3 regions of the Bacillus sp. TL12 genome follow, and region 2 is predicted to be linked to each of the others. Evidence: riboswitches for the same ligand, from Rfam matches in the RefSeq annotation. Region 2 holds a riboswitch; each other region holds the start of a gene.
What was found. Region 2 has a riboswitch for lysine ahead of LOK41_RS24105 (amino acid permease). Riboswitches for the same ligand answer to the same signal wherever they lie in the genome.
Positions count from the first base shown of each region.

Region 1: linked by a shared signal. The riboswitch ahead of lysA (diaminopimelate decarboxylase) and the one ahead of LOK41_RS24105 (amino acid permease) in region 2 are both predicted to bind lysine.
Region 3: linked by a shared signal. The riboswitch ahead of LOK41_RS04250 (aspartate kinase) and the one ahead of LOK41_RS24105 (amino acid permease) in region 2 are both predicted to bind lysine.

Region 1 is NZ_JAJJBY010000011.1:40,008-43,211, forward strand. It holds gene LOK41_RS12590 (LTA synthase family protein) at 1-961, opposite strand, end outside; gene LOK41_RS12595 (DUF3888 domain-containing protein) at 1,240-1,638, shown strand; lysine riboswitch at 1,727-1,909, shown strand; gene lysA (diaminopimelate decarboxylase) at 2,092-3,204, shown strand, end outside.
Region 2 is NZ_JAJJBY010000040.1:22,499-25,702, forward strand. It holds gene LOK41_RS24100 (sulfite exporter TauE/SafE family protein) at 128-1,027, shown strand; lysine riboswitch at 1,367-1,559, shown strand; gene LOK41_RS24105 (amino acid permease) at 1,673-3,136, shown strand.
Region 3 is NZ_JAJJBY010000003.1:129,219-132,422, forward strand. It holds gene LOK41_RS04245 (DoxX-like family protein) at 1-623, opposite strand, end outside; lysine riboswitch at 825-1,011, shown strand; gene LOK41_RS04250 (aspartate kinase) at 1,242-2,471, shown strand; gene LOK41_RS04255 (response regulator transcription factor) at 2,617-3,204, shown strand, end outside.

The DNA.
Region 1 (3,204 bases), on a different contig from region 2:
CATTATTTGCATGAGTAAAGAATACAGAGCCACGATCTAATGGATAGAGTGAATTTTCCACAATAAATTCGGCATCAGATGTTTTTCCTTGTCCAGTTTGATGATAAAAGTTATCGAAGTAATAACTCTCTTTTATAAACTGATTTAAAAATGGAGTAATTTCTTTTCCATTAATTTTCTTGTTGATTACAAAATTTTGTGTTGATTCCATTGAAATTAAAATGACATTTTTTCCTTTTGCAGCTCCAAATGAATTTTTATCAGTTTGTTTATCTTTTGAATTCATGTAGTTTTTAATCTCAGAAAGACCATCTCCGCTTGCGAATACACGCTCTGTAGAAGATTTAGACTGAAGTGTAATATCAAATAGATGATATGTGTATAAACCTAGATTTTTCACAACAGTTTGACGGTCAAAAGAATGTGAAAATAACTGAGGTTTATGAACAACAGCCACGATAATTTGCAATACGAATAAAGCTGTTACACCACTAAAGAAGCTTCGTTTTTCAGATCGTGATAGCGGTGTGCTATCACAAAAGCTTGGAAATTTACGCGAAAGGAACATTAGAATAATTGCATCTGCAAATAGAAGTAATGTTTTGTACGTAAATAGTTCTTTAATGCTTGTTCCTAAATCCGCCATGTTATTTGTTTGGAATAGTACAGGAAATGTGACAAAGTCATTATAAAATCCATAAAACATCGCGTTTCCAAATAAAATAAATGATAGCAAAAAGCTGATGCCAATAATAAGGCGATTTCGATATTTTGTTGCGAATAAAGCTAGGCCAAAAAATAAAAGCAATGAAGCAATTGGATTAAACAAAAGCATCATTTCTTCGAAGAAGCTATCAATTTTAATATCGAAGGCTAGCTTGTACACAATATATGTTTTGATCCATAATAAAACGACTGCAACAAGTGCAAATCGTAATTTTGGAAACAAATGTTGTAACATAATATACTCCTCTCTTATACGTATGACAGTTCTAGTGATTGTACTTTAATGAATAGAAGTTTCACTTTATATATACGAACAGCCCTATATGTTTATGATTATTATACTACGTGTACTATTATACGAGAACAAAACGAAATTGTGGATGCTTTTTGTAACAATCGATTAGAAAAAGAGAAGTGGGAGACAATAAAGTGAAACTTTAATAAATGGATGGTGTATAATCCGTTGATTTAAATCGCACCATAAAAACGTTTCGTAAGGATATGGAGGTTGTAATGAGAAAGTTATTTTGTTTAGCATTATGTAGTGTTTTTATATTATTTGTTTCTCCAGCAGCGATGGCGGCACAATATGATGTACTTTTGGTAGAAGATGCACTCTATTCTGTATTATTTCCGAAAATAAATGTTGCAATTGAAAAGCATTATGGAAAACTAAAGCCATATGATTGTCCGAAAATTGTGAGTCTAAAAAAAGTTTATAGTGGTACATACTTATTTCAAACAGTAATTGAAGTGACAAAATATGAAGCTGGTATAGGTGGGAAAGTACTTCCTCCATTTGAAAAAATAAGAATTACATTTGATAATGATGAAGGAGAATGGATTGTGAAAAAAATAGATATAAAGCGCTTACCAAATGATACGAAATTGAATTGTAAAAAACCAATATAAAAAATTGTTTGACAAATAATTTATTCATTTGGTATTGTTAATATCAATATAAGATGTTTGAAAATTAAATAGACTTACCTCATCTACTCTCAAAGGTAGAGGCCGCGATAGGAAAGAGTAAGCTATGGGAGATTTAGTGGAATCTTTGATCATAGTTTGAAAGGGACTATTGCCGAAATATAAGAATGACCACCGCATTCATATATTGGGACTACATTGAATAAATGTAGTACTGTCATAAAATTTTATTTTATGGAGAGCTATTTGGAGATGTTGATGCGGTTTCTTATTTGAGAAGATAACAACTCGTTTATTTTTTCATGATACATTATTCCTAATAAGAAACGCGTGTGAACATTGTTCCGCGCGTTTTTTGTTTACCTAAAAGCGTGCTGCAATGAATAGAAGATGGTTGAGGGTATGAGTTTTAGAGGAAATAAGGGAGGAATTCAAATGTATTTACACGGCACAAGCCGAATCAATGACCAAGGACACTTAGAAATTGGAGGATGCGATACAACGCAGCTAGCAAAACAATATGGGACACCACTTTATGTATACGATGAGGCTACTATTCGTGAAAAATGTCGCGCATTTCATCGTGCATTCCAGGAAAGTGGGTTCTCTTACCAAGTAGCATATGCAAGTAAGGCGTTCTTGTGCATGGAGATGTGCCGAGTAGCTCGTGAAGAAAATATGTCTTTAGATGTTGTTTCTGGTGGCGAATTATATACTGCTTTACAAGCTGGTTTTCCAGCATCACGCATTCATTTTCATGGTAATAATAAGACGGAAGAAGAAATCATAATGGCGCTGCGAGCAGGTATTGGCTGTTTTGTAGTAGATAATTTCTTGGAAATGGAAATATTACATGACTTAGCAGAGCGGTATGGAAAAATTGTAAATATATTAATTCGAGTTACACCTGGAGTAGAGGCGCATACACATGAATATATTACAACAGGGCAAGATGATTCGAAATTCGGTTTTGGAGTTTCTACTGGCCAGGCAATGCAGGCGATTCAAATAGCACTAAAGAAATCAAATTATAATGTGTTAGGTATTCATTCGCATATTGGATCGCAAATTTTTGAAACAGCAGGATTTGTTCGGGCGATTGAAGTATTACGGAACTTTTTAGAAGAAATAAGAGAAGAAACTGGCTATGTAGTAACTGTATTAAATGTTGGTGGAGGATTTGGAATCCGCTACACAGAGTCTGATACACCGCTTACGCTTGACACATATGTGCATGCTGTAACGAATGCAGTGAGGGAACAATTTACAAGAAAGAATTATCCACTCCCTGAAATTTGGATTGAACCAGGGCGTAGTATTGTCGGAGATGCAGGAACAACAATTTATACAGTAGGAGCTGTAAAAGATATTCCAGGTATTCGTAAATATGTGTCAGTTGATGGAGGAATGACGGATAACTTAAGACCAGCTTTATATGGAGCACGTTATGAGGCAATGCTTGCTAATAGAGGAAGAGAAAATGCCGAAGAGATTGTATCAATTGCTGGAAAGTGTTGTGAGAGTGGAGATATGCTAATTTGGGATATA
Region 2 (3,204 bases):
GTTGCTTTATCAGATTAATATGCATTATAATAATAAAAACTTAATGTTAAGCTGATTGGAAAAACCAAAGGCTCTTTTCTCACTTGAGAAAAGAGCCTTTTTATTTATTATTACAGGGGGATTATACATGCAAAAATTAATTGTCTTTGCTATTATTGGTTTTTTTGCTCAATTGATTGATGGAGCACTTGGAATGGCGTACGGCGTAACGTCTTCCTCATTATTATTAATGTTCGGAATTGCACCAGCAGTCGCTTCCGCTTCCGTTCATTTAGCAGAAGTTGTGACAACCGCAGCTTCGGGCGTATCTCATATTCGATTTGGAAACGTTGATAAGTACACTGTTTCTAGACTCACACTACCCGGTGCAATTGGTGCTTTTGTTGGTGCATGCTTTTTAAGTAACTTACCTGGAGACTTAATTAAACCGTACATTTCACTCTTTTTATTTACTTTAGGCGTCTATATTTTACTACGATTTATTATTCAAAAACAGATTGTGAAATCCAATAAACGTATGTCTAGTAAACAACTTATTCCATTAGGATTATTTGCAGGATTTGTTGATTCAACTGGCGGTGGTGGTTGGGGACCAATTACAACACCCGTACTCCTTGCACGAGGGAATGAAGCAAGAAAAGTAATCGGCTCTGTTGATACGAGTGAATTCCCAGTATCTTTAGCCGCAACAATTGGATTTTTCATTTCATTAGGATGGGAGCAAGTTAGCTGGGTTTGGGTATTCGCTCTTATGTTAGGTGGCATTTTGGCAGCCCCAATCGCTGCGTGGTTAGTACGAATTGTCCCTTCTCATTTACTTGGCGTACTCGTTGGTGGACTCATTATTTTTACAAATATCCGAACGCTGCTTACATCATTTAAAGTAGATCCAACAATTATTAATCTTTCCTACATTGCAGTAGGTCTTGTCGTTATCATTGCACTTTTCATTTCAGTTCGAAATCATTCTGCATCTGCAAAACAAAATGTTGGCTATACAGCTGGACAAAAACGAGTTTTACCGTAAAAGAGAAATAGTAAGGTAAGCAAATGATATGTTTGCTTACCTTTTTTATTTTTTTCGAAATAAAATTCGCCATAATCTGTGTCGAATTTTATTTTTCTGAATTTTCTTTTAATTTTAGAGGATTTTCCCTATCTTTTTGCGAAACATTTGTATAACAATTTTTTCTTCATTTTTTACATACCTAAGTAGGTTGGTTCGGGCGGAGTTTTGAAAACGCTTCCTATACAATAACCGATTATTTGTGATATTTTCCTACAAAAATTCCTTGCAATATTTTCAGAAACTAATTACAATTGCCATATATCAAAAATCATAGCAATAAATAAATCCTCATCAATCCGATGAGGTAGAGGTTGCGGCATTAATTAGTAAAACGGATGAGACACAGAGAATGTCAATGAATCCGTTTGAAAGGAAATGCTGCCGAAGTTTATATTTCTTCTCTGGAAGTATGAACTGGGGCTGTCTCCGAATAGGAACAGAACTGTCACGTTTACAAAGTACCGTGTAAACGTGGGGTGCTATCTTAACGGAAGGGTATGATGGGGTGGTTATTTGTGAAACGTTCCGCCAAATTCCTTTGGCGGCTTTTTGTATTTTTCTTCCCCGTTCCTTCCTAATCTTACAAGAAAAGGAGTGTTGAACATGAATAGCATGGCGAATCAAGCTACCTCTAAAACTCAATCTACACAAGGAAAAGGCGAACTAAGGCGCGGGTTAAAATCTCGCCACCTTACAATGATTTCTCTCGGCGGTACAATTGGTACCGGACTCTTTCTTGCTAGTGGTGGTGTCATTCACACGGCAGGACCTGGCGGAGCTCTCTTAGCCTATGCGGCAATCGGAATTATGGTTTACTTTTTAATGACAAGCTTAGCAGAACTCGCAGCGTATATGCCTGTCACCGGCTCATTTAGCACATACGCAACAAAATTTGTCGATCCATCACTTGGCTTTGCACTCGGCTGGAATTATTGGTATAACTGGGCAATTACTGTTGCAGCTGAACTAGCAGCAGTTACATTAATTATGAAATTTTGGTTTCCAAATACTCCTTCTTTAATTTGGAGTGGTCTTTGTTTAGCTATTATATTTCTTTTTAATTATTTATCTGTTAAAGGATTTGGTGAAGCAGAGTATTGGTTCGCTCTTATTAAAGTAGCAACTGTTATTATCTTTTTAATTGTTGGATTTATGATGATTTTCGGCATTATGGGCGGCGAACCTGTTGGATTTAAAAACTTTACTGTTGCGGATGCACCATTTAACGGCGGCATCATGGCAATCATCGGTGTATTTATGGCTGCTGGTTTCTCATTCCAAGGAACTGAATTATTGGGTGTAGCTGCTGGTGAAACGGCTGATCCAGAACGTAGTATTCCAAAAGCAATTCGTTCTATCTTTTGGCGTATTCTACTATTCTACATCTTTGCCATTCTTGTTATCGGTTTATTGATTCCTTATACAACTGAAAGTCTTGCAGCAAGTGATGTAACAGTAAGTCCATTTACACTTGTATTTGAAAAAGCAGGTGTAGCATTTGCAGCTTCTGTTATGAATGCCGTTATTTTAACAGCTGTTTTATCGGCTGGTAACTCTGGTATGTATGCTTGTACTCGTATGCTTTGGGACTTAGCACGTCAAGGAAAGGCACCAAAATTTTTAGGAAAACTAAATAGTCGTGGTGTACCCGTTAACGCTTTAATTGCAACATCTCTAGTTGGATGTGCTGCTTTCTTAGCTTCTTTATATGGCGACGGCGTTGTATATGTTTGGCTATTAAACGCTTCTGGAATGTCTGGCTTTATCGCATGGGTAGGTATCGCAATTAGTCACTATCGATTCCGCAAAGCATATATTGCACAAGGAAAAGATTTAAATGACCTTCCTTATAAAGCAAAATGGTTCCCATTTGGTCCAATCTTTGCATTTGCACTTTGTGTAATTGTTATTCTCGGACAAAACTACGGTGCATTTATGGGTGAATCTATCGATTGGAACGGTGTACTCGTTTCCTATATCGGCTTACCTCTCTTCCTAGCAATGTGGTTAGGATATAAATTTACAAAGAAAACAAAAGTAGTGCCTCTTGATAAATGTGAACTATAAGTGATAAAGGTGAGCAAACATAGTGTTTGCTCGCCTTTTTTATTGGAATGAATCCTTACATTCAAAGG
Region 3 (3,204 bases), on a different contig from region 2:
CCACTAAGTACAGAAAGCATCCGTACCTCTTCTGGGTGATTAAATAATATTTTTGGCACAAGTCCTTGATACATCCATACAAAAGAAAGTATCAAACAAACAATCCAGTGAATAATCGATTTCTTTATTAGCAACCGAGGGTGAACCCCCTTTTCTAGCCATAACTTTAAAACGTCAAAACTCCATGCTGTAGCCCACCCTAATAGTGACCAAAATACATATGAATCTATCATTCTTCCTATACGGCCAAACCTCGTCTCATAATCATATTGCGTTTCAAAGCAAATCTTTTCTCCATTCGGTGTATACTTCCAATACCCCCTTCCTATTTTTATCAACGAAAGTTTACTGTCTGTCCAAAATTTTAGTGAAGATATTCTCTCCCCTGATTCCTTTCGTAATTGACCTACCGATTCCCCTTCTCCAGCTATCTCAAGCCCAAAACCCATTTTCGTTTTGTATAAAAAACGTTGCGGTTCACCTTCTTTTCTCTCTAAATACGATATTTCAGTAAACCGCGCATCCCACTCTGTATGTAACGTTAGATCTTGTGTATACTTCCATAGTTCTTCCATTGATGTTTCCATTTCTGCTCGAACATAAATTGGTTTCGGCCTCTTCACCCTCTCTCCCCCACTCCCTCTATATTACTAATGTATATATAAAATCCAATTCCATCTATATTTTTCAAATATTTCTTTTTATTTATTTAAAAAGATTAAATTTTCAAAATATTAATAAAGCACTTGATTTCCTAAAATATTTTAATTATTATAAAACAAATGTTACCAAATAACTTCATAAACCAAACACTCTCGCCCAAAACGTGAGATAGAGGTTGCAACGCTTATAAGTATTCTAAAGGAGACACAGAGATGTCTATGAGTTTAGAAAAAAGGAAGTGTTGCCGAAATTGATAAATTTCTCTGCATTTATCAATTGGGGCTGTTTTCGAATAGAAACAGAACTGTCATATATACAGACGTGTATATGTGAAGAGCTATCTACAAAAAAGAGATATCATGTTCTATATGATATTCCTTTTTTGGCGGTTTTTTTATTAGCTCCTTTTTCTGTTTCCCTTTTCCTGTAACAGCACCATCCTCACCTATTTGAGATGGTGTTTTTTGTTTTTCTTTCCGGTAACTACAGGAATACTTAGGGACTTGTATATCGCTCTTATATGTTTTTACACCTTTCCTAATTTACGAATAAAAAATGGATGAAAGAAGGAATTTGCAATGGAAACGATTGTTCAAAAATTCGGTGGTACTTCTGTCGGAAGTATCCAGCGCATTCAACATGTAGCAGATTTAATTATTGAAGAATATGAACGAGGGAACGGTGTTGTCACTGTTGTATCTGCAATGGGAAAAAGCACAGATGAGCTTGTTGCACTCGCTACCGCTATTAGTGAAAATCCGAGTAAACGTGAAATGGACATGCTCCTAACAACTGGCGAACAAGTAACAATTTCCTTATTAACAATGGCATTGCAAGCAAAAGGATATCAAGCTATTTCACTAACGGGCTGGCAAGCTGGTATTACAACTGAATCTGTACATGGAAGCGCAAGAATCACTGATATTAACACAGAACGTATTCAATCCTATTTACAAGAAGGTACGATTGTAATCGTTGCTGGCTTCCAAGGATTAAGTGGAGAGAACGAGGTTACTACACTTGGCCGCGGCGGTTCTGATACAACTGCTGTCGCATTAGCAGCTGCGCTGAAAGCGAAAAAATGTGATATTTATACAGACGTCACAGGCGTTTACACAACTGATCCCCGCGTTGTAAAAGACGCATATAAATTAGATGAAATTTCTTATGATGAAATGTTAGAACTCGCAAATCTTGGAGCTGGTGTACTGCACCCACGCGCTGTTGAATTTGCAAAAAATTATAACGTCGTTTTAGAAGTTCGTTCAAGCATGGAACAAGAAAATGGAACAATTGTAAGGGGAGAATGTAACATGGAACAACAATCAGTGGTAAAAGGTATTGCATTTGAAGATAACATTACACGTGTAACAATGAAAGGGTTAGAACAAGAATCACTTTCAACTGTTTTCTCTACACTAGCTACAGCTCATATTAATGTTGATATTATTATTCAAAGTATTACAAATGAAGGTACTGTACATCTATCCTTCTCTATTCATTCGAATGATTTAAAAGAAACACTCGAAGTATTAGAACAAAATCAAGAAACGCTTCATTATGAATCTGTAGAATATGAAAATCACCTAGCTAAAGTATCTATCGTAGGGTCGGGCATGGTATCAAATCCTGGTGTTGCGGCTAGCATGTTTTCTACATTAAAAGAAGAAAATATTCATATTAAAATGGTAAGTACATCTGAAATTAAAGTATCTGTTGTCATTGATCGCCTCCATTTAGTAGATGGTGTAGAAGCACTTCATCAATCATTTATGGCAAAAATTGAACCTATGGTACAAATGAATTAATTTGATGTTGAAAATAACAACAAAGAATCTTTCTTTGTTGTTATTTTTTTATCTAGCAAAATAGTATTATGTTACACTATTACATGTGAAATATTTTCCAAATATCTTTTAATAGATTCAAAAAACATGTAAAGGTGGATCCGTAGTGAGAATAGAAAAAATACTTTTAGTAGATGATGAACAAGGCATACTAGATATGTTAGTACTTACACTAAAAAAAGAAAACTTCTCTCATATAACAACCGCTACCAATGGAGCTGAGACATTAACTCTTATTAAAAATCATCCATTCGATATTATCTTACTCGATGTGATGCTACCGGATATTGATGGATTTGAACTATGCAGACAAATTCGAAACTATACAAATACTCCTATTTTATTTGTAACAGCGCGCTCGAGTGATTTAGATAAATTAACAGGACTAGGAATTGGCGGAGATGATTACATAACAAAACCATTTAACCCTTTAGAAGTTGCTGCCCGAATTAACGTCCAATTGCGTAGACAACATATGATACAAGAACTGCACAATGAAGAAAAATTTAACCTACATTTTAAATCCTTTTCTCTATATCCTAGCGAAGGATTGATAACAGTAAACAACGAACCTGTACATTGCACCGCTAAAGAACTAGAATTACTTACTTTCTTATGCACACACCCAAACCGAATTTTTACTGCTGAACAATTGTACGAGCAAGTATGGGGATTGACTTCTATGGGTGATGAT